Regions from separate parts of the Phyllobacterium sp. CCNWLW183 genome, predicted to be linked through region 1. Evidence: riboswitches for the same ligand, from Rfam matches in the RefSeq annotation. Region 1 holds a riboswitch; each other region holds the start of a gene.
The links. Region 1 has a riboswitch for cobalamin ahead of V9K95_RS10925 (ABC transporter ATP-binding protein). Riboswitches for the same ligand answer to the same signal wherever they lie in the genome.

Region 1 (10,041 bases):
CTTTATCATCTGCTCATCTAGGGCGGGGCGCTGCATTCGTCAATTACGCGCTCTGCAATTGTGGATCGATTCCCAAAGGATTTATTTTCTAGGGATGGGTTGTTTTAAAACATGCTGACGGCGCGCATTCGGAAGAGTGGAAATATGTTCTGATAATCAACGGATCACGGCAACAAATTGGCGCGGATTTGGGTTGGCCTGAGAAACTATCCTTTCCCTAAGGCAGGGCGCTACACTATGTTTGCGGTCGCTGACCAAACGTGTTGAACTGCGTTTGGGATCAGGCGATATTTGTTACAGGTATGATGCCTGGCGACATGAGTGGGTAATGACTTTCATGACCAAGAATTTGACGCATTTGCAGCGTCTTGAAGCCGAAGCGATCCATATTTTTCGTGAGGTTGCCGCTACATTTGCCAATCCGGTGATGATGTACTCCATCGGCAAAGATTCATCCGTTATGCTGCATCTGGCGATGAAGGCCTTTTATCCCGCCAAGCCGCCCTTTCCGTTTCTCCATGTGGATAGTACGTGGAAATTCAAGGAGATGATCGCGTTTCGTGATTCAGAGGCTGATCGTCTCGGATTTGATCTGCGCGTTCACAGCAATCAGGAAGGCATTGAGCAGGGCATCAGTCCTTTCGTGCATGGATCAAACACGCATACCCATATCATGAAGACCGTCGCCCTGCGTCAGGCTCTCGATAAATACGGATTTGACGCAGCCTTTGGCGGTGCACGGCGCGACGAGGAAAAGGCCCGCGCCAAGGAACGCATTTTCTCATTTCGCAATGCACAGCACTCCTGGGACCCGAAGAACCAGCGTCCTGAAATGTGGAAAATTTACAATACGCGCGTCGCCAAAGGCGAGTCGATCCGTGTGTTTCCTATCTCAAACTGGACCGAACTGGATGTCTGGCAATATATCATGCAGGAGAATATCCCGATTGTTCCGCTGTATTTTGCCGCCAAGCGCCCCGTTGTCGAGCGTGACGGAATGCTGATCATGCGCGATGATGAGCGCATGCAGCTCTTGCCGGGCGAGGTATTGCAGGAGAAAATGGTGCGCTTTCGTACGCTTGGCTGTTACCCGCTGACGGGCGCAGTTGAATCCGAAGCGGCAACGCTTCCCGAAATTGTCAGCGAAATGCTGATCTCGCGGACGTCAGAGCGCCAAGGGCGCATGATTGACCGGGACGAGGCCGGTTCGATGGAAAAGAAAAAGCGTGAGGGCTATTTCTGATGAGTAAGCTGGCCCATATCGAAACTTCGGTTGCACAATCCGCAGCTGAGGAAATCAGCGCTTACATGGCAGAGCAGGAAAAGAAGTCGCTGCTGCGGTTCCTGACCTGCGGCTCTGTCGATGACGGCAAGTCAACGCTCATCGGCCGGCTTTTATACGACACCAAGCTGATCTTCGAGGACCAGCTTGCAGCGCTGCAAAATGACAGCCGCAAACATGGCACCAATGGCGAAGATATCGACTTTGCTCTCCTTGTCGATGGGCTTGAGGCCGAGCGCGAGCAGGGCATCACAATCGACGTTGCCTATCGCTTCTTCTCGACGCCAAAGCGTAAGTTCATCGTTGCAGATACGCCCGGCCATGAACAATATACGCGCAATATGGCAACAGGCGCCTCCACGGCTGACCTGGCCATTGTGCTTGTCGATGCGCGGCAAGGGATTTTGCGTCAAACAAGGCGGCATAGTTTCATCGCGTCCCTGCTTGGTATCCGCAACATCGTGCTTGCGGTCAACAAGATCGATCTGGTTGATTATTCGCAGGATGTATTCGAGACGATTGTCAAACAATATCAGGAGTTTGCAAGCGAACTCGGATTCAAAACCATACAGGCAATTCCGCTATCCGCTCGCTTTGGCGATAATGTAATCGGCCCATCGGGAAATTTGGGCTGGTATGAAGGCCCGTCGCTTCTGCAACATCTGGAAAATGTGGCTCTGGATTATGCCGATGCAACGCGTCCGTTCCGTTTTCCTGTTCAGTTCGTCAATCGCCCCAACCTCGATTTTCGCGGATTTTCAGGCACCATAGCTTCCGGCACAGTCTCGCCGGGTGATGAGATTGTGGTGGCCAAATCCGGCAAAGTTTCGCGCGTGAAACGAATTGCGACGTGGGACGGCGACCTTGACCAAGCGGGAGAAGGGCAGGCCGTCACCATTGTGCTGGAGGACGAGGTCGAGGTTTCCCGTGGCAATATGCTGGTCTCGCCGGATAATCGCCCCGAAGTGGCCGATCAGTTTGCCGCGCATCTCGTCTGGTTTTCCGAAGCGCCATTGATCCCCGGACGCTCTTACATTTTGCGTACCGAGACCGATCAGGTAACGGCAACCATCACTGATCTGAAATATCGAGTCGATATCAATAGTTTCGCGCAGGAAGCGGCCAAATCGCTTGATCTGAACGAGGTTGGTGTCGTCAATATTTCGACGCAGGAGGCGATTGCTTTCGATGGATATAAATCCAACCGCTCGACCGGTTCCTTTATTCTGATAGACCGGCTGACCAATGCGACGGTCGGTGCGGGTATGATCGATTTTGCCCTGCGCCGCGCCTCCAATGTCCATTGGCAGGCACTTGATGTCGACAAGGCATCGCGCGCAAACCAGAAGGATCAAAAACCTGCGGTCGTCTGGTTTACCGGCCTGTCGGGCTCTGGAAAATCGACAGTCGCCAACCTTGTCGAAAAGCGTCTGGCTGCACTTGGCAAGCACACCTATATTCTTGACGGTGACAATGTCCGCCACGGTCTTAACCGTGACCTCGGATTTACCGAAGAAGATCGCGTGGAGAATATCCGCCGCGTTGGTGAAGTTGCCAAGCTGATGGTTGATGCGGGTTTGATCGTGCTGGTCTCGTTCATCTCGCCATTCGTCGCCGAGCGGCGCATGGTCCGCGAATTGCTTGGCGATGGCGAGTTCATGGAAGTTTACGTTGATACGCCGTTTGAGGAATGCGCGCGGCGAGATCCAAAGGGTCTTTATGCGAAGGCCCTGCGCGGTGAAATCAAGAATTTCACCGGTGTGGATTCGCCTTATGAAGTGCCGGAGAATCCGGAGCTTCATCTGAAAACCGTGGGACGGACAACCGAAGAGCTTGCCTCGGAAGTGGAAAAGCTGCTCACTGATCGCGGAATCATCTTCAATTTCGATCATAGTTCGTGGTCGATCTAGGCAGGGCTGAACGTGACAGTAAATCCAGTACCTACAACGATCGACTACGCATCGTTGCTATCCATATTCGAGAAAACCGCGATTGCAGCCGGCCTCGAAATCCTGCGCATCTACGAAGAAGGTTGCGACGTCGCGCTTAAGGACGATAAGTCGCCAGTCACTGCTGCGGATCATGCGGCTGAAGCAATTATCCTGGAAGCATTGCGCCGGGCAACGCCGCATATACCCATTGTTGCGGAAGAGGAAATTTCCGGCGGACATGTGCCGGGGGATCTCGGCGACCGGTTTTATCTCGTCGATCCGCTGGACGGAACGCGCGAGTTTGTTAATCGCAATGGCGACTTCACAGTCAATATTGCTCTTATCGAATATGGTATTCCGGTCTTGGGCGTTGTCTATGCTCCGGTTCGTGGCTGGCTGTTTACAGGTGGCCCGGATGGCGCGAGGGAAATAACGCTGGATCATGGGGGCAGCATTGTTTCGGCACGGCAAATTTCCTGCCGCAAGGCACCGCAGCAGATGATCGCCGTCGCCAGCCGCTCTCATCGTACGCCGGAAACCGATGCGCATCTGGAAGATTTTGATATTGAAGAATGTGTTTCTGTTGGATCGTCGATCAAATTCGGCCTGTTGGCACGGGGCGAGGCGGATATTTATCCACGCCTGAGCCGGACGATGGAATGGGATACGGCTGCCGGGGATGCAGTGCTTCGCGCCGCTGGTGGAACGACGCTCACGCTGGATGGCAAGTTGCTGAGCTATGGTCGCCGCAATCAGGCGGATGATGCTGATTTTGCCAATCCCGGATTCGTCGCTCGGGGCAGACTATAGCCAGTTTTCAGCTTTAAGACCTGGAACCCGGCTGAAATCCTTTAGATTGTTTGTCACGAGAATAGTGCCTCTCGCACAGGCATATGCCTTAACAAATGCCATTTGGCTTTGGTCTGCAGTAAATTATCATCTCATCCTTTGCGCAGCAGCAAGGTGACGACGAAGAACGCACCGATGGAGCTGGTGACGACGCCAATCGGCAATTCCTGCGGCGCGAGCAGCAGTCTTGCGATGAGGTCGCTTGAAAGGAGCAGTATGCTTCCGAAAAGCGCGCAAGTTACAATCAGTCCGGCATGGAGCTGGCCGGAAAAACGCCGCGCAATATGGGGAATCATCAACCCGACAAAGCCGATAACGCCCGATACTGAAACAAAGATCGCGGTTGAAAAGGCACAAACAATAAACACGATATTCCGGGTTCGATTGACCCTGACGCCGAGGCTTTCCGCGGTGTTTTCGCCCGCCAAAAACGCATCAAGATTGCGGTGGTTATAAAGCGCGAAGACGAGGATCGAGGCGAGGCCAATCAATGCCAGCGGCAGATTATCCCAACGCGCAATTCCCAGTCCTCCAAGCGTCCAGAACAATACCGAATGGGCGGCGCGTTGATCGCCGGAAAACACCATATAATTGGCAAGCGCCGTGAAGATGAAGGATACGGCAAGGCCAGCAAGGATCATGCGCTCGGGACCTTGACCTTGTACGCGGCGCACCAGCAGCAGAACGATAATAGCTGCGAGCATGCCACCGCTGAACGCAGCAATGGGCAGGGTCCATACGCCGAAGCGATCGCCGAAAAGACTTATAACCGATACCGCGCCAGCAGCAGCCCCCGAGGAAAGACCAAACAGGAAGGGGTCGGCGAGATCGTTGCGGGTAACGGTCTGCAACATTGCGCCAATGATGCCAAGGCCAGCACCGACGCACAGGCCGAGAATGGCGCGGGGCAAACGCAGGTCGACAATAATTCTTTCTATGGGCACAGTCGTGGCCAGATCGCTGAGCCCTGCAAAATGCGCCAAGGCATTCAACACGTCGCCAAGCGCGATAAATGTTGAGCCATAGGCAATGGAAAGGAGCCCAAGCACGATGACCAGCACCGTGCTTACCGCTAAAGTCAGTTTTGTTCCCGCCGGAAAATGCACTCAGAATGCTTCCGGATGCATTGCCTTGGCAATCTTTTCGATGGCTTCGATATTCGCAGGACCCGGCGTAAGTTCCGCATAACGAAGGGCGACAAAGCGCTCGTTCTTTACTGCATCGGTTTCCTTCATCGCCGGATGGCTCTTCAGGAAATCGAGAAGCTTCTTATATCCAACATCATCCTGATAATCGAGCAGTACGAGAAACTGCGGATTGCGCGATGCAACAGTTTCCCAAGAGGTGGTGGCCCAGCTGGATTCCAGGTCATCCATGATGTTGACGCCGCCAGCTTCGCTGATCATCGCTGAAGGGATGGCGAACTTTCCAGCGGTGAATGGTTTGTCTTCACCGGAATCATAAAGGAACACGCGGGTACCGCTGTTGGTGCCGACCTTCTTTTTGATCTGTGCCAATTGGGTCTTCCAGCCGGAAATCAGTTTTTCAGCTTCTGCTTCCTTGCCGAAAATTTTGCCCAGCTTTTCGATGTCGCCATAGAGAAGTTCCATGGAAGCGGCAGGGCGGTTTTTATCGAGATGGACGCAGCTCTCGGTCAGTTCGAGGGTTTTGATTCCATAGGGCGCAAGTGTATCGGGGGTAACTTCGCCGCCGATGCGCATGCCGTAATTCCATCCGGCAAAGAAGAAATCAGGCTGCACGGCGATAATATTCTCGAGTGTCGGATTTTTTGGTGCAAGTTCCGGAATGGAACCCTGCTGCTTGATGAAGGCATCATCGAGCTTGTACCAGCCGGTGATTCCGGTCACGCCAACCATTGAAGATTGCAGGCCAAGCGCGAAAGCCATTTCGCTCATGTTAATATCATTGACGACAACGCGCTTGGGCGCTTCATCGAAACTTACGGTTTTGCCACAGCTGTCGACAGTTACTGGAAAGGCGAATGCCGGGGCCGATAGAATCGTAAAGGCCAAGGCGAAAAGGGATTTTTTCATAAAATACTCCGGGGGTGAGAATGGGCGTCATGGTTTGGTTCGGGTGCTTCAAACACCATAAGATCGCGTTGGCGGGATGGGTGCCTGAGGCGCAGCACATCAAGGTCAAATACATCGCTGACAATGCGCGGGGTTAGCGTTTCGTCGGGCGTGCCTGATGCTACAAGCTGAGCGCTGTGCATGACTGCTACATGGGTGGCAAAGGGCGCAACAAGCGGCAAATCATGCAGAACGGCAATGGTCGTGACATTAAGTCCGGCAACCAGCAGGAGCAGTTCGCTGCGCGCCTTTGGATCGAGGTGATTGGTCGGTTCATCAAGAAACAGGATGGCCGGTTGCTGGGCGAGGGCGCGCGCCAATTGCATGCGCTGCCGTTCGCCGCCTGACAATGAACCCAATGTACGACGGCGGAAATGGCTGATCCGCGCGCGCTCCATGGAATCTTCGACGATTTCCCGGTCGACCGTGCGCGTTAAGACGCCCAGATGGGGAATGCGGCCAAGAGATACATAATCCTCGACAAGAAGCTGTTGATCGGGGGCATCGGTCTGGCCGACAAAGGCAAATTGCCGGGCCCGCTCAAGCGGCGACATTGTACCGATAATTTTGCCGTTGAAGCTTATTCCGCCGGACGTCGGTGGCAGCAGCCCGGCCAGCATGCGCAGCAAGGTGGATTTTCCAGCGCCATTCGGCCCGATAATAGCGAGCCTTGCGCCACATCTTATGCCGACCGACGCAGCATCAACCAAAATATGGGTTCCGGTTTTATAGCTCACGGCTGTTGCATCAAGCTGTATATGGCTCACGGGCGCGCTCCCATGCCGTGGAAATATTCTGAGGACTTCGACATGGGTAAGAGATAGCGTAATGTTATAACAATCGTCAATGCCGATTGTTTGAGAGGGTAGATAATATGATGCTGGGTCGAAGTGACGATGCGCGAAACGTTCATACCTGCCAACTTTCAAGGGGAGGACAGAGAACGCAGACGATGAACCGGAAGCTATTCAAAGCATTCGGGTGCCGCTAATGCGGACAGAGGTCATCGCATCGCTCCCGGCACACCCCGTCCGGTTCGAATTTCAATTATGATGGCAGGTCTCCTGGCTCACGGGTCTTGGCAAAGCCTTACCTTCCCGATCTTGCGATCAGTGGCATCATCAGGCGTCGCTCACCGCTTACAGTTGCGGGGGCAGCCACGGTTTCGGTCCCTTTTGGGTACGCCTCACCGTGTTCCCTTTTCATCTCCAGCATTGTCTAGCCGGAGAAACCATCACGATGATTAGTAGTTGAACCGAAGTGAAAATGAAATGGGGTAAAAGAGATAGCACTTGGAAAAAATAGAAGAATGCTATGTTTCCCTCAGGAGTGAGAGGGAGGCTATCGCCCACCTCCCGTTTTCTGGTTTAATGAATGGAGATCCGGATAGTGAGTGTCCAGCTCGTCCGGGTCTTTTTCAATTCCAGGGTGATAATCAGCAGCTACCCTTTGTTGGCATTGAGTTTCTGCGTGGTTCGACGGGGCTCACCACGAGGAATGTGGTTTGATTGCACATTGGTCGATAACCTTGCAGGAAGTGACTTCCTGCAAATAATAACCTCCCTCATGGTGAGCTCCGTCGAACCACGCAGCAAGCCTAATGCAAATTATATTACCCCCTCTCTTGGATTTGGTTGTGTCGTCCATTTTGCCAGCCCGTTTAAGGTGCAGATTCAGTACGTGCTAAAATAAATGGCAGAATAAGTTTTTTAAGCGTGAACAAGCCGATGGAGTAGGCTAGGCTTCGCATGTAGCCTTTGGCGACATCGATGTTTTATTGAATTTTGGGGCGACATGGCAATTCACGCAGCAGTCTATCACCTGACTCACTATAAATATGATCGCCCCATCATGCTCGGGCCGCAGATCATCCGCCTTCAACCAGCTCCGCACTCGAGAACCAAAGTGCTGAGCCACTCGTTGAAGGTCAGTCCATCCAACCATTTCGTCAATTTGCAGCAGGACCCTTACGGTAATTTTCTGGCCCGTTTTGTCTTTCCTGAGCCCGTCACGGAGCTCAAGATCGAAGTCGATCTCATTGCCGATATGACCGTCTATAATCCGTTTGATTTCTTCGTCGAACCTGCCGGGGAAATCTGGCCATTCGCTTACCCCGAAGATATACGCGACGATCTTTCCATATATATGAAGCCGGAGCCGATTGGGCCGCTTCTGTCGGATTTTCTGGCAACGATTGATCGCTCAAGCACCAATACAGTCAATTTCGTCGTGGACCTTAATGCCCGCATCCAGCGCGAGATTGGTTATGTTATCCGCATGGAAACCGGTGTCCAAGAGCCGGAAACCACGTTGAATGTCCGTACAGGTTCGTGCCGTGATACCAGCTGGCTTCTCGTCCAGACCTTGCGTCATCTTGGCTTGGCGGCGCGTTTTGTTTCCGGCTACCTCATCCAGTTAAAGCCCGATCTGGTGGCGCTGGATGGGCCTGCCGGGACAACGACGGATTTTACTGATCTACATGCCTGGTGCGAGGTCTACTTGCCGGGTGCCGGTTGGATTGGCCTTGATCCGACATCGGGGTTGCTGACTGGCGAAAGTCATGTCCCGCTGGCCGCAACACCTCATTATCGCAATGCTGCACCGATTTCAGGCATGGCTGAACCGGCCAATGTCGAATTCGGTTTTGACATGCGGGTAACGCGCGTCTCGGAGCATCCACGCATTACCAAGCCATTTTCCGATGAATCGTGGGACGCGCTCGATGCGCTTGGCAACAAAGTCGATGCGCTGCTCAAGGAACGGGATGTTCGCCTGACCATGGGCGGCGAGCCGACATTCGTTTCAATTGACGATTTTGAATCCGGCGAATGGAACACCGATGCCGTTGGCCCAACCAAGCGGGCAAAAGCTGACAAGCTGATCCGGCGCTTGCGTGATCGTTTCGCGCCGGGCGGATTTCTGCATTACGGGCAGGGAAAATGGTATCCGGGGGAGAGCCTGCCGCGCTGGACGTTCTCACTCTATTGGCGAAAAGACGGCCAGCCCATCTGGGTCAATCCTGATCTTATCGCCGTGGAAAACAGCAAGGCGGATGTCAAACCGGAAGATGCGGGCAAACTGCTGGTGGAGATGGCTGGCGAATTGGGCGTTGAAGAAGATATGGTTGCCGCCGCCTATGAGGACCCCGCAGAATGGATCGTCAAAGAAGGCAATTTGCCGGAGAATGTTGATCCTTCAAACTCCATGCTGAAAGACCCGGAAGAGCGCAGCCGCATGGCGCGTGTTTTCGAACGGGGACTGACAGAGCCAACAGGATTTGTATTGCCGGTACAGCGCTGGAACAGCCAGGCTGCGCAAGGTCCGCGCTGGCGCAGTGAAAAATGGACTACGCGGCGCGGCAAGCTCTTTCTGGTTCCGGGCGACTCTCCTGTCGGTTACCGCCTGCCGCTGGGCGCTCTGCCACATGTGCCGCCTTCCGAGTTTCCCTTCATCGTGCCGGTTGACCCTTCCGTAGAGCGGGGTCCTTTGCCGGATTCGCCGGCATTAACCGGCATTGATGTGAGAGACGAGCCGCAAGCGGTTGCTTCGTTCACCGCCGCCGAAGGTAATGCCCAAGAGCGTGTGGAGCAGGAACTGGGAGAGATTGGCGGCGCGGTGCGTACAGCCATTTCGGTTGAACCGCGCGATGGCCGGTTGAGCGTGTTCATGCCGCCGGTTGAGGCGCTTGAGGACTATCTTGAACTTGTCGGGGCGGCGGAAGCTGCTGCCACCAAACTCGGCTTGCCGGTTCATATCGAAGGTTACGGACCACCGCAGGACCCGCGCATCAGCGTGATACGCGTTGCTCCCGACCCTGGCGTGATTGAAGTAAATATCCATCCGGCTTCGAACTGGCGCGAATGCGTGGCAACAACCGAGACGATTT
Region 2 (10,041 bases), on a different contig from region 1:
AGACACAGCAACGGGAAAGCCGGTTGCGATGCCAACGCCAGTCAGCAGCAGAGCACAGACGATGACCTGTAATGCACCGAGGCCGAAAATCTCATTGCGCATGCCCCAAAGTTTCGTCGGCTGCATTTCCAGTCCGATAATGAACAGGAACATGACAACGCCAAGTTCAGCCACATGCAAAATGGTTTCAGGGTCAGAAAAGAAGCCAAGACCAAAGGGACCAATGACCAGTCCGGCGGCAAGATAGCCAAGCACCGATCCTAGCCCGAGCCTCTTGAACAGGGGGACAGCGACCACGCCTGCACCCAGCAGGACGACAACACTTAATAGATCGGGGCCACTTGCTTCCGCTGCCATTGTCTCTCCTGCGATGCGCAATTGCTCTGATTTTCACAGGTAAAGCGGTGGTGCCCAGCAGGCAAGCTAAAATGGACGAGATGTCCTCTACAATAAATTGAAGATTACAGCTTCCAGATCCGCTTGGCGTTTTCCGAGAAAAGTTTTGCCTTCTCATCCTCGCTACAGCCGGCAACAAGCGCATGCGTGGCAGCAACCCATGTGGCGAGGCCTCCACCCAACGTACATACCGGCCAGTCGCTTCCCCAAACCAGGCGATCAAAACCAAAACTGGCAATGACGTGGTTCACATAAGGGGCCAAAGTCTCAACATTCCAGGTCTGCGCATCGGCATAGGCAACCACGCCGGATATCTTCGCCGTAACATTGGCGCGCTTTGCGATTTCGGTGATGCCTGCCTGCCATGGCTTGAATGCCCCGCCCTTGATATCGGGTACGCCGCAATGATCAAGAATGAACTGAACGTCGGGGGCAAGGTCGGCAAGGGTGATCGCTTTTTCGATCTGTTTGGGCAGAACGCACAGGTCAAAAGATAGCCCCGTGCCTCCAAGCTTCTTTAAATTCTCGCGAAATAATGGCTGCGCAGAAAGCTCGTCGGGCATGACGTGGAGAACGCGTCGAAAGCCCTTGACCAGTGGATTTGCGAGTTGCCGCTCAAGAAAGGCAGCAAAACCCTCATCTTCCGGACGGCAGGAAGAGATCGCCCCCGCAATCAAGTTTCCTTCGCGTGCGGATAATTTGGCGACGTTGGTCGTTTCGCGCTCAATATCAGAGGCTGCGACGTCAACTTCCATATGCAATGCGCGGGTAATGCCGACGCGAAGTGCTTGCTGGGCATATTCTTCGTAGAGGAAATCACGGTTCAGCGCTTCCACACTGGATAGCCAAGGATAGGACAAGACGGATTGGTCAATGAGGTGCAGGTGCGTATCAATCAATTCACTGGCCATTATTTGATTTCTCCAATCAGGCCTTACCTACGTCGGCGCCGGAAAGTTCCGACAGTTTTTTCGCTGTCGCAACTATCATCTGACAGACCTGATCAACGCTAGGTGCTTCAGGAACATTAAGGACCTGAATATAGGGGCAGGTGATTGCAGCAATCGCACGGCCATCCGGCCCGAGCACTGGAGCAGAAACGTTGAAAACCCCTCCCGTCTGGGCACTGGGCATGACCTCGTAGCCGCGTTCGCGTATCATATTCAGCCGATCACGATAGTCGTCCGGTTGTGAATTATCATCAACGTGGCGTTCATACTCGGCGATCATCAGGCTACGCTCTTCAGGCGAACGGAATGCCATCAATACATGACCGGAGCCGGTATTGAGCAAACTCATATGCGAGCCGACCCGAATTGAGATTCCCCAATATTCAGGCGCTTCCTGCTGGGCAACGACCACGACCGCCCCGCGATCAAACACGCATAAATGATTTGCCTGCTTCGATTGAACCGCAAGATCGCGCATCAAGGGCGTTGCGTAAGCCGCCAACCGCCGAACAGGGGCGTGGAGCTGTGCAAGGCCGAAAAGCTTGAGCGTCAATGAATAGCGATCGCCTTCGAGCCTAGTTACATAGCCTCGGCGCACCAAGCGATCCAGCATCCGGTAAAACTCGTTGGGGCTGCGGCCAAGGCGCTTGGCTATCTCCGCCTGTGTTACGCCGCCATCAATGCCGGCAAGCAGCTCCAATATATCAAGACCTTTGTCGAGTGCGGGCGCGCGATAGCGGTCACTGTCGTCTTCATCAGTCATATGCGAATACCCCCTGGAGCGCTTCTGCAATCTTTGAATCGCCTGCGCCCTGACTGTTTATTTTAGCGCAATTCCGAATAGAAAACCGGTTCCCATTTTCCTGGAATTCCTCTCATCTAGGCTTATACGAAGAACATGAGCAGATGGAAGCGGTTTCATCGCTTGACGATATGTGGCGCAAATGTTTGTATATGAATGAAGTTCCCATATATGGGTATATAATATATAAGGGCAATATACAAAGCCCGACGGGAGGATAATTTGGCTAAGATCCAGCGCGTGGAACTGCGGATGGTTGACCTGCCGCCAAAGGTGCTGCGGACGGATGCAATTCAGAGTTTTGTCAGCCAGGAAACGCCAATCGTTACAATTACCGATAGCGATGGCGCTGTGGGCACGGGTTATAGTTATACGATCGGAACGGGCGGATCGTCGGTAATGCGACTTCTTTCCGATCATCTGGCACCCAGACTGCTTGGCAAGGATGCAGACCAGATCGAAGCCATCTGGCATGATCTTGAATTTGCTACACATGCAACCACCATCGGCGCAATTACTGCGATTGCGCTTGCAGCCATTGACATCGCTCTGTGGGATTTACGGGCCAAGAAGCAGAATCTGCCTTTATGGAAACTTGCTGGCGGCGCAAAGGATCGCTGCCCGCTTTATACAACTGAAGGTGGCTGGCTGCATATTGAAAAGCAGGCTCTGGTCGATGACGCGCTGCAAGCCAAGGCAAAGGGTTTTAAAGGTGCCAAGGTCAAGATCGGCCGTCCGCATGGATCGGAAGATCTTGATCGCCTGTCGGCCGTTCGCGCTGCCGTCGGTTCCGGATTTGAGATCATGACGGATGCAAATCAGGGTTTTTCACTTGATGAAGCCATTCGGCGCTCGCACGTGTTGCGGGATATTGATCTGGCGTGGCTGGAAGAGCCGCTGCCAGCGGATGATATTGATGGGCATGTGCGCCTGTCAGCTTCTACACAAACGCCCGTGGCGGTTGGAGAATCGCTCTATTCGATCCGGCATTTCCGCGAATATATGCAAAAGGGAGCCTGCTCCATCGTTCAGGTCGATGTTGGCCGTATTGGCGGGATCACTCCCTGGCTGAAAGTGGCTCACGCAGCGGAAGCCTTCAATATTCCCGTATGTCCACACTTCCTGATGGAACTCCATGTCAGTCTGACATGCGCGGTTCAGAACGGCAAATATGTTGAGTATATTCCCCAGCTTGATGATCTGACCAAGACTCAAATGCGGATCGAGAATGGCTATGCTTTGGCACCGATGGAACCAGGTATCGGAATTGACTGGGACTGGGATGCCGTCAAAGCGCGCAGCGTGGAAGAGTTCACCACTGAAATTCGCGTTTGATGGCTGACTTAACGAGAAATGATTGCCCTGTTCAGGGCTGAAGTGCATGACTGGCATCATAAGATGCCCAATGGAGATATGAGATGACAGGCAAGCTTGAAGGCAAACGCGTTCTTATCACGGCAGCTGGACAAGGCATTGGTCGGGCTTCGGTGCTGGCTTTCGCACGCGAAGGTGCAATCGTGCATGCAACCGATATCAATCAGCAACTGCTCGATGCTTTGCCGAAGGAAGCCAATATCAAGCCGCGCAAGCTCGACGTGCTCAAGGCAGAAGAAGTGACGCAGGTCATTGGCGAAATCGGCGCTATCGATGTGCTGTTTAATTGCGCTGGTTTTGTCCATGGCGGTTCAATTCTCGATATGCCGGACGCCGATCTGGATTTTGCACTTGATCTCAATGTTCGCGCCATGATCCGCACGATCAGGGCGGTACTACCGGGTATGATCGAACGTAAGGACGGTGCTATCGTCAATATGTCTTCAGTCGCCAGTAGCGTGAAAGGTGTCCCGAACCGTTTTGCCTATGGCGTAACCAAGGCTGCCGTATTGGGAATAACCAAATCGGTAGCCGCGGATTATATTACGCAGGGTATTCGCTGCAATGCGATCTGCCCCGGCACGGTGGAAAGTCCTTCGCTTGAGCAACGCATGCGCGCTGGTGGCGACTATGATGCCACGCGGGCGGCATTTATCGCGCGCCAGCCCATGGGGCGTCTGGGCCTCCCGGAAGAAATCGCTGACCTTGCCGTCTATCTTGCTGGTGCTACCTACACCACGGGACAGGCCTACAATATTGATGGCGGCTGGACAGTTTAGGAAAGACCATGACCATCATCACTGATCTTCGCGTTTTCGATATCCGTTTCCCGACCTCGCAAAGTCTGGACGGATCGGATGCCATGAATCCTGACCCGGACTATTCGGCTGCCTATGTTGTGCTGGATACGGATGCAGGGCTTTCCGGCCACGGCCTTACCTTTACCATCGGGCGCGGCAATGAGATCTGCTGCCTTGCCATTGAGGCCATGAAACACCTTGTTATCGGCCTTGAACTTGATTGGATAAAGGAAAACCCGGGCAGATTCTGGCATTTTATCACCGGTGACAGCCAGTTACGCTGGATCGGCCCTGATAAGGGTGCAATGCATCTGGCCACGGGCGCGGTAGTGAACGCCGTTTGGGATTTGCTGGCCAAGGAAGCGAAGAAGCCTGTCTGGCAACTGGTCGGTGAAATGACGCCGGAAGAGATCGTCAAAATCGTGGACTTCCGCTATCTCACAGACGTGCTGACGCCTGAAGAGGCGCTGGAAATTCTGCGTAGAGCAGAGGTCGGTAAGAAAGAGCGTATTGAAACGCTAAAAGCAGATGGGTATCCCTGCTATACGACATCGGCAGGCTGGCTGGGCTATTCCGATGAAAAGCTCCGTCGCCTTTGTCAGGAGGCCGTGGATGCGGGCTTCAACCACATTAAGATGAAAGTCGGCCGCGATCTCGAAGATGATATCCGACGTCTTACCATCGCGCGTGAAGTGATCGGCCCTGACCGCATTCTCATGATCGATGCCAATCAGGTCTGGGAAGTGAATGAAGCCATTGATTGGGTGAACAAGCTTGCCTTCGTCAAGCCGTTCTTCATTGAAGAGCCAACGAGCCCCGACGACGTTGCGGGCCATCGCAAAATTCGGCAGGCTATCCATCCGGTGAAAGTCGCGACCGGTGAGATGTGTCAGAACCGCATCATGTTCAAACAGTTCATCGCCGAAGGCGCTATCGATGTCGTGCAGATCGATAGTTGCCGCATGGGTGGACTGAACGAAGTGCTGGCGGTGCTGCTTATCGCCGCAAAGTATGAGCTACCAGTCTGGCCGCATGCGGGCGGTGTTGGTCTGTGTGAATATGTCCAGCATCTGTCAATGATTGATTATATCGCCGTTTCAGGGACGAAAGAGGGCAGGGTTATCGAGTATGTCGATCATCTGCACGAGCATTTTGTTGATCCCTGCAACATTCAGGATGCGGCCTATATGCCACCCTCGCTGCCGGGCTTTTCAATTGAGATGAAACCGGAATCGATCAAGCAGTATTTGCATCACGGTCTTTAAAGCCTTTCCGCCCGGTAAATGAACCATCGCCGTCTCTGGTGATATTCATTGCTGACATGGAAAGGGTATTGTGCCGCCATTCTGACGTGCCGGAGTGGCGGCATTTTCTGTTTTTTCGGTCGTGTCGTCTTGTGTAAATGCGATGTCGTTTCCGCACCTATTCTTTTTATCATCCGGATGCTTTTATCAGGCTACTTGAGGTGCCGCTTTCTAGGGAAGGTGGAGAATTGGGAAGCCGGTTTAATCCCGGCGCTGCCCCCGCAACGGTAGTGGAGTGAAACGCGGCAAAATAGCCACTGGAGCATGGTTCCGGGAAGGCGCCGTGAGGCTCGCAAGAGCAACTCCAGAGCCCGGAAACCAGCCGCAAGCGATAACACCGACTGATCGCGGTGGGCGATCAAGGAGCATTGTTTTGTATGGGCAGCCATACGGACGGTCTTCTCCGTCACCACCAGTCAGTTCTTTCGCAAATGAGATGGCGAGGACACGACATGGACGCACATAGTGAACTACTCCGGAACCTGAAACACCGGAAACCTGGCTATGGCCTTGAGCAGGCTTTCTACAATGATCCGGAGTATTTCCGGTTGGATATGGAAAATATCTTCTACCGCGACTGGCTGTTTATCGGTCATGATTGCGAAGTGGCGCGACCGGGCAATTATTTTACCGTGCAGATTGGCGATTATCCGGTCGTTATCGTCCGGGACCGCGAGAAGAAAATACGCGCGTTTCATAACTCATGCCGCCATCGCGGGTCGCGCGTTTGTGCTTCTGAACGGGGCACCTCGGCGAAGCTTGTTTGCCCCTATCATCAGTGGACTTATGAACTGGATGGCCGTCTATTATTCGCGCGCCAGATGGGCGACGATTTCGATGCCAGCCAGCACAGCCTGAAGACGGTGCATTGCGAAAGCGTTGGCGGCTATATCTTCGTCTGCCTTGCGCCGATTGCGCCGGATTTTGCCGCTACGCGTGCCATGATCGATCCTTATCTTGCACCGCATCGCCTCAGCGAAACCAAAGTCGCCTTTCAAAGCTCGATCGTGGAGAAGGGTAATTGGAAGCTGGTGTGGGAAAACAACCGCGAATGCTACCATTGCGCCGCCAATCATCCGGAACTCTGTAAGACGTTTCCTGAAGCACCAAGCGTGACTGGCATACAAGGCTCAAAGGATGATCCGGAAATCGTGGCGCATTGGGACAAATGCGAAGCCGCAGGTCTTCCGAGCGTGTTCCGTATCGATGAAAATGGCCAGTACCGCGCAACACGCGTGCCGCTGCTTCACGAAGCCGAGAGCTATACCATGTCGGGCAAACGTGCTGTAGCGCGTCAGCTTAGCGATGATGTGAATGCACGGCAGATCGGTTCGCTATTGCTCTATCATTATCCGACGACGTGGAATCACATTCTGGGGGATCATGCCCTTTCTTTCCGCGTTCTCCCGCTTAGCCCGACCGAAACCCAGGTCACGACCAAGTGGCTGGTGCACAAGGACGCGGTGGAAGGCGTCGATTACACCATTGAGGAACTCACGCATGTCTGGCTCGAAACCAATGATCAGGACCGCCAGATCGTTGAAGAAAATGCTTTTGGCATTCGCTCTCCTGCCTATGAGCCGGGCCCTTATTCGGTAGAGCATGAAGGCGGTGTTCTGCAATTCCTTGAATGGTATTCCAACACGATGGAAACGCGCCTTTCCGGCGACAAGCGACTGAGCAAGGTAGCGTAGTGAATATGGGCATTCCTCAAAAGTACCCGCATCTCGATCAGATGCAGCCATGGAACGACCGGCTGCATCTGCTGGAGTGCCTGTCTGTCATTGAGGAAGCGCCCAATGTGAAGACATTCACATTTCGTTCCGACAATCAAAACTGGTTCCGGTATGAGCCCGGCCAGTTCATGACGTTTGAATTGGGTACGCAACCGGATGCGGTCCTGCGTACCTACACTCTCTCTTCCAGCCCCTCGCGGCCATTTACGATTGCAATCACGGTCAAAGCGCAGGATGGCAGCATCGGCACCCGCTGGATGCTGGACCACCTCACGCCGGGCGCGCGGCTGAAAGCATTTGGGCCGCTGGGTGACTTTTCGATCTCAAAACATCCCGGCGAAAAATATCTGTTTATTTCTGCCGGATCAGGCATCACGCCTATGATGTCAATGACGCGCTGGATGCAGGATTGTGCACCACAAAGCGATATTAGTTTTGTCAGTTGCGCACGCCGCCCGAGCGACATCATCTTTCGCAAGGAACTCGAATATCTGACCAGTTGCATGCCAAATCTCAAATTGTCCTTTCTGATCAAGGAACATGAAATGGGGCAGCTCTGGACGGGTATCAGAGGCAGGCTCGAAGCGCCGAAGCTTTCGCTATTGTCGCCCGACTTCAAGGAACGGACGGTTTTCTGCTGCGGTCCTGACGGATTCATGCGCGATGTTCGGGCCATGCTGGAAGAGTCCGGCTTCGATATGGCCAATTACCATCAGGAAAGCTTCGGTTCCGCCGCCGAACCTGTGCTTCCGGTAATGGACGATATTTCTACGGAGGTGTCTGAAACTGCCGCGATCGTCACTTTCTCCATGGCCGGCAAGGATGTGCACTGCGTCGCAGGCGATACAATCCTCAAGGCTGCCCGTGGTGCTGGCATTCGAATTGCCGCGGCCTGTGAATCCGGATTGTGCGGCACCTGCAAGGTCATGAAAATTTCCGGCAATGTCGATATGAACCATAATGGCGGGATTCTCGACGAGGAAATTGATGAAGGCTATATCCTGGCCTGTTGTTCCAAACCGTTGGGCAATGTCGAAGTGGAAGCCTAGCGCAAATTTTGCTCCAGCTCCCAAGCGCATTTTCGTGTTGTCGATCTCAATCCCCTTGCTTTTCCCGATGCATTGCTTGACGAAGCTCGTGTATTGCCAAAGGCCGAGATTCGCATAGAGCAGGCCGGCTCAAAGCTGTGGGGAGGAACCCAAAATGGCTGCACCAATTTTTGCTATCAATCATGTCGCTGCCCCGAATCTTCGCCCTGCCGCGTTTTTTCAATTGGCGGTGGCGCTTGGCTTGCGCGATGTTGAGATCCGTAATGACCTTGGCGGCAATGCGATTATTGACGGCACAGCTGCAACTGAAATGAAGGCGCTATCGAAAGCAGCCGGCGTGCGCATTGCCACGATCAATGCCTTGCAGCGCTTTAACGAGTGGACTCCGGAACGTGAGCACGAGGCTATTGAGCTTGCGGATTATGCGCGAGACGCTGGCGCAGCGGCACTTGTTCTGGTTCCTGTCAATGATGGCACGGGTCAGGAAGAGGGTGAGCGGCAGACTAATTTGCGAAAGGCGCTGACGGCGCTAAAGCCCATTCTTGAGAGCCGCGGACTGTTGGGTTTTGTCGAACCGCTGGGCTTTGAAATTTGCTCGCTTCGTTCAAAGGGCGAGGCAGCGCATGCCATTGAGGCTATCGGGGGTAAGGCTTGTTTCAAGCTTGTCCATGACACTTTCCATCATCATCTTGCCGGAGAGCCAGAATTTTTTCCGGATTTGACAGGGCTCGTCCATATTTCCGGCGTGACGGATCCTCATGTGAGCATTGATGATATGCGTGATCCGCACAGGGTTCTGGTTGATGAGAATGATCGCCTAGGCAATGTCGATCAGATCCGCGCACTTTTGAATCAGGGCTACAAGGGCTTGTTTTCATTTGAGCCTTTTGCAGAAGAAGTCCAGAAAATGGCTGACCCGGCACGTGCCATTTCTGCCAGTATGGCATGGATTAATACCCGATTGGGCTGAACGCCGCTTCGCTCTAAAGGCCTATATCCCATGGCGTCCTGCTTTCTGATAAGGTAGGTGCGACTATTGTTGGGAGAATGGCGATGTTCCTGCAAACGATTGACGATGAAAGCGCGACGGACGAAGTGGCCGAAATTTATGCCAGGCACAAAGCCCAGCTTGGCTTCGTCATGGACGCGACGCGCTGCTTTACGGCGCGCCCTGATCTTTTGCCCGCCTATACAGATTTCATGGATAAAATACGGGCAGGCTTTTCGCTCGGCATGCGAGAATGGCGGCTGATCACGCTCATTGCGGCAAAGCACATCCCTTCGACCTATTGCTCGCATGTTTATGCGAAACAACTGATCGGCGATCTTGGGTCAAAGGAAATGGTACTCGCTGTCCATAGCGATTTTCGAACTGCCGGGCTTTCTGCTGCGGATGTGGAAATGCTGGCCTATGCGGAAAAGATTACGCGGGATGCTTCCAAAGTTGAACAAGAAGATATTAATCGGCTACGCGCGGCGGGCTTCACGGATGTCCAGATATGCGACATCGCCCTATGTGCCTCATTCCGTTGTTTTGTCAGCCGTTTCTTTGATGCGACAGGCGCTGCGCCAGAAGCAATATTTCTTGATCCAGATATCAATTTTCAAACGGCGATGACTGTCGGAAAAC
Region 3 (10,041 bases), on a different contig from region 1:
GAAGCGCAGTTAACGCGAACTTTCATGGGTGCCATGCATTTTTGACGTGGCTACTAACGTAAATGCGACAAGGTATGACGAATTACCGTGATCAAACTTTAAGCAATAAGCGCATTTGGAGTGCAACAACAGTTTCTCTTCGAGGTGCAGAAATGCTTTACATTTTCAATCGGAATAACGGCGTCCACATAGCGTGGAATGCAACTGAAAAGCGCGATACACCGCGCACCAATGCCAAGAGCGGCGTTGTGTCAGCTCTGTCATTCATCTGGACACGTTCGGCAGGCTAATTGTCATTGGCTTGCATGAAGCCGTTGCCTCGCCAGGTGACGGCTTTTTGTCATTCGAATAAGACTTTGGTGCGAATAACAAAAAACCGCTCTGCTCATTACAAAGCAGCGCGGTTTTTGCCAAAATAGATGTGGTATCTGTCGATTGATAAATTCGGCAGGAGATCCAACCCCGGTACGCAATACCTGATCCGGAGCGGTGAGCAGGGTCTTGATCTACTCACCCCTAAAGTTTTAACCGGACATCCTTACCGCGAGGTTATCGAGAACTTAATTAAACCTAAATTTTGCGAATTTCCGCATATGTGAGGTCAATCTTTGCGCTGAGTTGTGCGAAGATGATTGATGATGGCTGAAAAGTCCGAGCCTTCATTTCCCGCGGCACCAAATTCCGCATAGATGGCTTCAGCATGCGAGCCAAGTGGTGTCGCAGCGCCTACACTTTTCGCAGCGTCCTGTGCAAGCTTCAAATCCTTTAGCATCAGCGCAGCGGCAAATCCCGGTTTGTAATCATTATTGGCGGGGGATGTGGCAACCGGCCCTGGAACGGGACAGTAGGTCGTTAGCGACCAGCATTGACCGGAGGAGGTGGAGGCGACATCGAAAAGCGCCTGATGGGAAAGTCCCAGCTTTTCCGCCAATGTGAAAGCCTCGCTAACGCCGATCATGGAAATGCCGAGGATCATGTTGTTACAGATTTTTGCCGCTTGACCGTTCCCGGCATCACCGCAATGGACAATTTTTGCGCCCATGTGTTTCAAGACTGACTCGGCTTTGGAAAATGCTTCGGCACTACCTCCAACCATAAAAGTCAAAGTGCCAGCCGCCGCGCCGCCGATACCGCCGGAAACAGGCGCGTCAACGGAAAGCAGCCCATTCTTGTGGGCGATCTCATGTGCTTTGCGCGCAGAATCGACGTCAATCGTCGATGAATCGATAAACAGCGCATTCTGTTTTGCTGCTTTTGTCACGGATTCGTAGACTGAGAGAACGTGTTTCCCGGCTGGCAGCATGGTGATGACCACATCTGCATCAGCAACAGCGAACTCTGCGCTTGAGGCTACTGTCACGCCGTTGGCCGTGGCAACAGCCAAATTGTCTGGCAAAAGATCAAAACCGAGAACTGTATGTCCAGCTTTGACCAGATTGGCGGCCATGGGGTTGCCCATATGTCCTAGGCCGATAAAGGCGATTATTGTCATCGCAGCACTCTCCCTGAATATCTTGTTTTAGTTTTTGATCATATGCCGCGCGATGATCACCCGCATAATCTCATTGGTGCCTTCCAATATCTGATGGACGCGCAGGTCACGAACGATTTTTTCAACGCCGTAATCATGCAAATAGCCGTAGCCACCATGGATTTGAAGCGCGTCATTGGCGATATCAAAGCCTTTATCGGTTACAAAACGCTTTGCCATGGCTGACCACTTGGACGCGTCATGGGCCTTCGCATCGAGTTTTGAGGCAGCTGTGTAGAGCAGCATTCGCGCGGCTGAAAGATCCGTCTCCATGTCAGCAAGCTTGAACTGCAATGCCTGAAATTGATTGATGGCCTTACCGAATGCTTTGCGCTCGGAAGCATAAGCAACCGCTTTGTCGAGTGCCGATTGAGCTCCACCCAAGGAGCATGCCGCGATATTCAGACGGCCACCATCAAGCCCTCCCATGGCAATTTTAAATCCATCACCTTCAGCACCCAGCCGATTTGCTACAGGAACCCGGCAATTATCGAATAAAACTGTGCGGGTGGACTGGGCATTCCAACCCATCTTGAATTCATTTGCGCCAAATGACAGGCCCGGAGCATCCTTGGGAATGATCAGTGCGGAAATGCCCTTTGGTCCGGATTCGCCGGTGCGCACCATGGTGACATAAATATCGCTATCGCCTGCACCGGATATGAATTGTTTAGCACCATTTAAAACGTAATGATCACCATCCAGAACAGCTGTAGTTTTCAACGCCGCCGCATCGGAACCGGAGTTCGGTTCCGTCAGGCAATAGCTGCCCAGCCACTCCATAGACGTCAATTTGGGCACAAATTCTTGTCGTTGAGCTTGTGTTCCGAACAGGTCGATCATCCATGTCGACATATTGTGAATTGATATAAATGCTGAGAAGGCAGGGCAGGCCATTGAAAGAGCTTCAAATATCAGCACGGCGTCAAGCCGTTTCAAACCCGATCCGCCAACATCCTCGCGCACATAAATGCCACCCATGCCCAGCGGACCTGTCTCGCGAATGACATCGGCGGGAAAATGCTTGTCGCGGTCCCAAGCGAGTGCCTTCGGTGCTACCCGATCAGCCGCAAAAGCGCGTGCCATATCCTGAATTGCCAGTTGATCATCATTGAGTTCAAATTGACCGGCCGCCGCATCAACGACTGCGTCCATTATAGTTCCTCCCGAATATTGCTGCCGCTCACTCTATCGGATGCGCGTAAGCGCGCAACGGCTTGCATGGGACTAGGAAGAGAAAGACATATCCGCTACTCAAAGCCCATGACACACGCAATCATGTTGCAAGGAACTGGCTCTGACGTTGGCAAATCCGTTTTGGTGGCGGGATTGTGCCGTCTGGCGCGCAATCGCGGTTTGAGGGTTTTTCCATTCAAGCCGCAAAACATGTCGAACAATGCTGCTGTTAGCGATGATGGTGGTGAGATTGGCCGGGCGCAATGGTTGCAAGCGCTGGCTTGTGGCGTGCCCTCGTCCGTTCACATGAATCCGGTATTGCTGAAGCCTCAGTCAGAAACGGGCAGCCAAATCATTGTCCAGGGTAAAGTTTGGGGACAGGCGAAGGGCAGGGATTATCAGCAATACAAGGCGGGATTGCTGAATGCGGTTATGGAGTCGTGGGATATCGTTCGTGCCGATGCGGACATAGTCATCGTTGAAGGAGCTGGATCGCCCGCAGAAATCAATCTGCGATCAGGGGACATCGCCAATATGGGCTTTGCCGTCAAAGCCAATGTGCCTGTGGTTCTGGTTGGCGATATTGATCGAGGCGGGGTGATAGCGTCGATTGTCGGCACGCACGCAATTCTTTCTCCTGAAGATCGGGATATGATTTCCGGTTATCTGATCAACAAGTTTCGCGGCGACATTTCGCTTTTCGATGACGGTTTGAAATCTATCACACAATTTACGGGCTGGCCGTCCTTCGGGGTTGTCCCTTGGTTGAAAGATGCCTCCCGTCTTCCGGCGGAAGACTCGGTTGTATTGGAACGGCTGGTCAAAGGTGATGGGCGGGCGTTGAAAATTGCCGTTCCAGTGCTTGATCGCATTGCCAATTTTGATGATTTCGATCCGCTGATAGCTGAACCGCAAGTCGAGGTCGTCATGATCAAAAGTGGCGAGCGAATCCCTGCAGATGCAGGTTTGGTCATTATTCCGGGCTCCAAATCCACCATTGGTGACCTTCAACGGTTCCGTGAAAATGGCTGGGACCGCGATCTTGATCTGCACAGGCGCAGAGGTGGTCATATTATCGGCATTTGTGGCGGCTTCCAGATGCTGGGTAAAACAGTATCTGACCCCCAAGGGATTGAAGGAAATATCAGGGAAATTAGAGGTCTTGGTTATCTCGATATTGATACAGTTATGGAGCCGGAGAAGACCGTGCGCAATGTCCAAGCCCATTCATTGCAGTTTGACATACCGTTGAAGGGCTATGAGATTCACCTTGGTCGAACGACTGGCCCCGATTGCATCCGGCCAGCCGTGAATATTGATGGCATAGCGGATGGTGCAATATCCGCTGACGGCAAAGTATTCGGTACCTATATGCACGGGCTTTTCAACGCGGACGCATTCCGGGCAGCACTTTTAAAGTCCATGGGAATATCTGCTGGCGTTCTCGATTATCACGCTGGTGTAGATGCGGCGCTCGACTCCATTGCAGCGCAATTGGAGTCAGTTCTGGATATCGAGGCATTGTTTGCGCTTAAACGTGTCTGACGGCGTAGGCAGCGATCAAGGTGTCGCAGATTCGTTTGACTTTTAGAGCGCTTGGTGAATAACGTTCAGCAGATGATTGGTTCCCGCATTGGCCAAAGGCCAGGGATCAAAAGGGAATGCGACGGTCGTACCCATTAGGGCGACCCCACCGCAGCCGACCCCGCGACTGTAGAGCGGTTAGGGTATATGCCATGCTGAACGCGAAAGCGGACGGCAGTCACTGGGAAACCGGGAAGGCGGCATTTATCTTGCGACCCGCGAGCCAGGAGACCTGCCAATCACAGGGTAATAGTGCCCAAAACCGAGGGGGATTTTCCCTTCTGGCCCTGCACGGAGGTTGTTATGGCTACTGTTCGTACTTCTAATACGATTTCTCTCCCACTCGCATCGCGTCTGACGACGGCTGTTGTGTCATTGCTTCTCGGCGTGTTCATTATTTATGGCGTCGGTCTTTCACATTCTGAAACGCTGCATGACACAGCACACGACACCCGCCATTCATATGGATTTCCTTGCCATTGAGTCTTTGAAAGCTGAAATGCTGATTCAGCTATCGACCCTTAAGCATTGAAATAATGATGGTTTGTTTGGTCCGGGGCCTTTGCAGGTGCCCGGCGTCTCGCTTTTGGAATTGGGGAGTCGACTCCATGTTGGTCAAATATTTGCTGGCTACAATCATAGCCGGTCTGTTTGCCGGAATAATTCTAACACCGGCCATGTATGTAAAAAATGTACCGCTCATATTGCATGCGGAAGAGTATGAAAGTGCGGGTGGCGGAGGTCATTCCCATGATACGCCTGCCTCTGCGAGCGAATCTGCACCTGCGGCGGTTACTCCGCACGAACATGCGGAAGAGGCGGGTCCCGAACTGCCATTTGGACGTCTCGGTAATACGTTGTTGATCAATCTGGTGGCTGGAGCAGGCTTTGCGTTGATCACTGGTGCTGCGGCGCTTTTCCTCGGTCGTCGCATTACCCTTCAGAACGGAATCTATTGGGGGCTTGCAGGATTTTTCATCTTCAATTTTGCACCGGCGTTCAGCCTTGCCCCTGAATTGCCTGCTATGCCTGCAGCCGATCTGGCCATGCGGCAGACCTGGTGGCTGATAACTGTCATTCTGACGGCGGGCGGCGTCTATCTGATCGTACTGCGTGAGCAGATTTGGGCTAAGCTTCTTGGTGTTGTATTGATTGTCGCTCCCCATATTTATGGCGCACCGGAAGCAGAAGATCTGACATCAGCGGTGCCTCCGACACTTGCCTCAGAGTTCGCCGTCTCAGCACTGGCAACCAATCTCTTCTTCTGGGTTGTACTTGGTACTGCACTGGGCTGGGCAATTCAGAATTATGCTTCATCGGAGCTTGAGCAGTAATGCAACCGCTGGAACGCGAAATTACCCTTATTCTTGGAGGCGCGCGTTCCGGCAAATCGTCCTTTGCCGAAGGTCTGATCGAATCATCCGGGTGGGATGCTATTTATCTTGCCACCGGCAGAGCGTGGGATGATGAAATGTCCGAGCGAATTGGGCATCATAGAGCGCGGCGCGGATCCCGATGGATTACAGTTGAAGAACCAATTGATCTGGCCGGAAAACTGGAAAGTCTTGCTGGTGTCGAAAAGGCAATCCTGGTCGATTGCCTTACACTGTGGCTGACCAATTTAATGATGGCCGAACGTGATATCGACGCCGAAATAACACGTCTGACAAACACACTGAGCCATCTCGCCGGTGCCATTGTTCTGGTTTCCAATGAGGTTGGTCTTGGAATAGTACCGGAAAACCGCATGGCACGTGAGTTTCGTGATCACGCAGGCCGATTGCATCAAGCCGTGGCTGCCGCTGCGGCAAAAGTCTATTTCGTGGCAGCAGGGCTGCCGCTCAAAATGAAGGGATAACAAAATGCAGGGTCACAAGATTCCGGCAACGGTCATCACTGGCTTTCTCGGTTCGGGCAAGACTACAATGATCCGAAATCTGCTCGAAAATGCCAATGGCAAGCGCATCGCGCTGATCATCAACGAATTTGGTGATCTTGGCGTTGACGGGAATTTGCTCAAAGGCTGCGGTATCGAAGCGTGCCGCGACGAAGATATGATCGAACTTAACAATGGCTGCATTTGCTGCACCGTGGCCGATGATTTCATTCCCACCATGACCAAGCTTCTGGATCGACCTGATCGCTTTGATCACATTGTCATTGAAACGTCCGGTCTTGCTCTTCCACAGCCGCTGGTTGCCGCTTTTAACTGGCCGGAAATCAAGACACAGGTAACCGTTGATGGCGTTGTTACCGTTATTGATGCTGCCGCCGTGTCGGAAGGCCGTTTTGCAGATGATCACGATAAGGTTGATGCTCAGCGCGAGCAGGACGAGTCACTTGATCACGACAGCCCGCTGGAAGAGCTGTTCGAGGATCAAATTCGCGCCGCCGATCTTATTGTTCTGAATAAGACCGATCTTATTGACGAAGCTCAACTTGCCGGGGTCAAGAGTGACGTGCAGAGCCGCTCATCGCGTTCACTTAACATGGTTTCGGCTAGCTTTGGCAAGCTTAGCAATCAACTCCTACTTGGACTTGGTATTGGCACCGAAGAGGATATTGCGAACCGCAAGTCCCATCACGAGATGGAACATGAGGCAGGCGAAGAGCACGATCACGATGAATTTGAAAGCTTTGTCGTTGGGCTTGGGCCGGTTGCAGAGCCCAAATCATTTGTTGAGAAGTTGAAGCATGTGATCGTCGATCATGATGTCCTGCGGCTCAAAGGTTTCGTTGATGTACCCGGCAAGCCTATGCGCCTGGTCATTCAAGCCGTCGGATCACGCATCGAGCATTATTTTGATCGTAGCTGGAATCCGGGCGAAGAACGCCAGACAAGGCTCGTTGTTATTGGCCTGCACGATATTGATTCAGCAGCCATTACATCAGCTGTTAATGCTGCTGCAGCTTGATCGGAAATTGAATGCATCTTCTGCTGGCTCAAAAAGGAACGATTGCTGAAGGCACCGAGGCAATTGATCTCGGCCAGACACCGGGAGATGTGCTGTTTCTTTCTGCTGCCGATACAGAACTTGCGAGCCTTGGTATGGCCCAACGGCAAGCTGGTAATGGCTTGTCGTTACGCTTGGCAAATATGATGGCGCTTGCGCATCCCATGTCCGTCGATGCCTATATCGAGCGGACAGCCCAATATTCCAAACTTATCGTTGTCAGGATTATCGGCGGCGAAAGCTATTGGCCTTACGGGTTGGAAGCGCTCCACGCCTGCGCTGTAAATCATAAGGTTCATTTGGCGGTTCTGCCGGGTGATGACAAGCCCGACCCGGGTCTGGACCGGTTTTCGACGGTTACGCGTCAGGATCGCGACGCTCTTTGGCATTACTTGCTGGAAGGTGGAGCGCAGAACGCGCAATACTTCCTCGACTATTGTGCGGCCATGATCCATGGTGGTGACAAGCCGCAAGAGGCTGCACCATTATTAAAGGCGGGCCTTTGGTGGCCGGGGAGCTCGGCTCCATCGCTAACCGAATTGCGCAAACACTGGGTGGCGGATGCTCCAATTGTTGCTATCTGCTTTTACAGGGCACTGGTGCAAAGCGGACAAATGCAACCCGTGGAAGCACTGGTTAGTGCGCTGAAGGCAAAGGGCCTTAACCCCTTGCCGGTTTTCGTTTCCAGCCTGAAAGATCCAGTCTCAGTTGCAACACTGACAGGTATTTTTAATGAAGCCGCGCCAGCAGTGGTCCTGAATGCAACTGGATTTGCGGTTTCGGTGCCCGGCGCGTCGCGTAAGCCCACCGTGCTTGAGCATGACGATGCTATGGTGCTGCAAGTCATCTTCTCAGGCTCAAGTGTCGATCAATGGTGCAATTCTGATCAGGGGCTTTCAGCGCGCGATCTGGCGATGAATGTTGCACTGCCCGAGATAGATGGTCGGGTTTTATCGCGCGCGGTGTCGTTCAAATCCGCACGCCATTATGATGAGGCGGTTCAAGCAAATATTGTTACGCATGAGCCTTTGGCCGATCGGGTTGAGTTCGTTGCAGCATTGGCTGCTGGCTGGGCTCGTCTTCGCGCCACAAAGCCTGCCAAGCGTTTGACGGCATTGATCATGGCGAACTATCCAAATCGCGATGGCCGCCTTGGCAATGGCGTCGGCTTGGATACGCCAGCTGCAACGCGGCATATACTCAATAAAATGCGCGAGCAGGGCTATCCGGTCGCCGATATTCCTGCCGATGGCGATGCTCTGATTAATCAATTGATGGCGGGACCAACCAATTCCGCGAATGATGGGCGCGAGGTGCGCGAAACGATTTCTCTGCGAGAATACAAGGACTTCTTCGATACTCTTCCTCAATCGATTCAGGCTGCAGTAGTCGAGCGTTGGGGCAAACCAGAAGCCGACCCGTATTTCATTGCAGGCGATAGCCTATTTGCGCTGCCTTTGACGAGATACGGCGAAACTCTTGTCGGCATTCAGCCGGCTCGTGGTTATAATATTGACCCGAAAGAGACTTACCATTCGCCTGATCTTGTGCCGCCGCATGGTTATATCGCATTCTATGCCTATCTGCGGAGCGTGTATGGTGCCCATGCCATTGTACATGTTGGCAAGCATGGCAATCTGGAGTGGCTGCCGGGCAAATCCCTCGCGCTATCCGAAGCATGCTATCCAGAGGCGGTTTTAGGCCCTGTTCCCCATATCTATCCTTTTATCGTCAATGACCCAGGTGAGGGTACGCAGGCTAAACGCCGTTCATCGGCAGTTATTATCGATCATCTGACGCCGCCACTGACCCGTGCTGAAAGCTATGGGCCGTTAAAGGATCTCGAGGCGCTTGTTGACGAATATTACGAAGCCTCGGGCGTTGATCCGCGTCGTCTTGTGCGTCTAAAGGGACAAATTCTCGATCTCGTGCGCGATATTGGCCTCGACACGGATGCCGGCATTCATGACCATGATCCAGATGATCTCGCTCTGCAAAAACTTGATGCCTATCTCTGTGATCTCAAGGAAATGCAGATTCGCGATGGATTGCATATTTTCGGGCAATCCCCCAAAGGCAGCCTGTTAACCGATTTGGTTGTGGCTTTGGCGCGTGTACCCCGCGGTTCGGGGCATGGATCTGATCAAAGTCTGCAACGTGCGATTGCTTTGGATCTCAAACTCGATGGCTTTGACCCGCTTGATTGTGACATGGCCGCGCCATGGGAAGGTTTGCGTCCGCAAGGCCTGAGAACTCTTTCCGATGCGTCTTGGCGTATCGCCGGAGACACGGTCGAGCGCATTGAAATCCTCGCGGCCAAGCTGGTGGCGGGTGAAGTTGAATGCCCTGAAGATTGGGTTGCGACTACGGCGGTGCTGGAAGGCATCCGCGACAATCTGCATCCGGCTGTTTCAGCATGTGGCGATGCAGAAATTAATGCACTTTTGACGGCACTTGACGGGCGTTTTGTAGCACCGGGACCTTCGGGAGCACCAACACGCGGACGGCCGGATGTTTTGCCAACAGGCCGCAACTTTTTTTCCATTGATACGCGCGCTGTGCCGACACCCGCCGCATGGGAATTGGGACAAAAATCTGCCGAGCTTTTGATCCGCCGATATACGCAAGATCATGGCGAATGGCCGACATCATTTGGTCTAACCGCTTGGGGCACGTCGAATATGCGCACCGGCGGAGATGATATTGCGCAGGCACTGGCGCTGATTGGAGTCAAACCCGTATGGGACATGGCATCCCGCCGGGTTACTGGATATGAAATTATTCCGATTGCTTTGC

Region 2: another riboswitch for cobalamin. It lies ahead of V9K95_RS05225 (aromatic ring-hydroxylating oxygenase subunit alpha); the one in region 1 lies ahead of V9K95_RS10925 (ABC transporter ATP-binding protein).
Region 3: another riboswitch for cobalamin. It lies ahead of V9K95_RS03130 (CbtB domain-containing protein); the one in region 1 lies ahead of V9K95_RS10925 (ABC transporter ATP-binding protein).

What each region holds. Positions count from the first base shown of each region.
Region 1 covers NZ_JBBCBN010000004.1:114,129-124,169, forward strand. Annotated here, with positions in the region: gene cysD (sulfate adenylyltransferase subunit CysD) at 338-1,243, shown strand; gene cysN (sulfate adenylyltransferase subunit CysN) at 1,243-3,192, shown strand; gene cysQ (3'(2'),5'-bisphosphate nucleotidase CysQ) at 3,205-4,023, shown strand; gene V9K95_RS10915 (FecCD family ABC transporter permease) at 4,155-5,168, opposite strand; gene V9K95_RS10920 (ABC transporter substrate-binding protein) at 5,169-6,116, opposite strand; gene V9K95_RS10925 (ABC transporter ATP-binding protein) at 6,113-6,922, opposite strand; cobalamin riboswitch at 7,193-7,406, opposite strand; gene V9K95_RS10930 (transglutaminase family protein) at 7,950-10,041, shown strand, end outside.
Region 2 covers NZ_JBBCBN010000001.1:1,090,190-1,100,230, reverse strand. Annotated here, with positions in the region: gene V9K95_RS05255 (monovalent cation:proton antiporter-2 (CPA2) family protein) at 1-357, opposite strand, end outside; gene V9K95_RS05250 (amidohydrolase family protein) at 462-1,307, opposite strand; gene V9K95_RS05245 (IclR family transcriptional regulator) at 1,324-2,109, opposite strand; gene V9K95_RS05240 (mandelate racemase/muconate lactonizing enzyme family protein) at 2,371-3,483, shown strand; gene V9K95_RS05235 (SDR family oxidoreductase) at 3,567-4,301, shown strand; gene V9K95_RS05230 (L-fuconate dehydratase) at 4,310-5,587, shown strand; cobalamin riboswitch at 5,769-5,967, shown strand; gene V9K95_RS05225 (aromatic ring-hydroxylating oxygenase subunit alpha) at 6,079-7,320, shown strand; gene V9K95_RS05220 (hybrid-cluster NAD(P)-dependent oxidoreductase) at 7,326-8,411, shown strand; gene V9K95_RS05215 (TIM barrel protein) at 8,566-9,381, shown strand; gene V9K95_RS05210 (carboxymuconolactone decarboxylase family protein) at 9,465-10,041, shown strand, end outside.
Region 3 covers NZ_JBBCBN010000001.1:659,405-669,445, reverse strand. Annotated here, with positions in the region: gene V9K95_RS03150 (hypothetical protein) at 153-290, shown strand; gene mmsB (3-hydroxyisobutyrate dehydrogenase) at 602-1,492, opposite strand; gene V9K95_RS03140 (isobutyryl-CoA dehydrogenase) at 1,520-2,686, opposite strand; gene V9K95_RS03135 (cobyric acid synthase) at 2,795-4,252, shown strand; cobalamin riboswitch at 4,313-4,545, shown strand; gene V9K95_RS03130 (CbtB domain-containing protein) at 4,595-4,774, shown strand; gene V9K95_RS03125 (CbtA family protein) at 4,900-5,625, shown strand; gene cobU (bifunctional adenosylcobinamide kinase/adenosylcobinamide-phosphate guanylyltransferase) at 5,625-6,149, shown strand; gene cobW (cobalamin biosynthesis protein CobW) at 6,154-7,206, shown strand; gene cobN (cobaltochelatase subunit CobN) at 7,218-10,041, shown strand, end outside.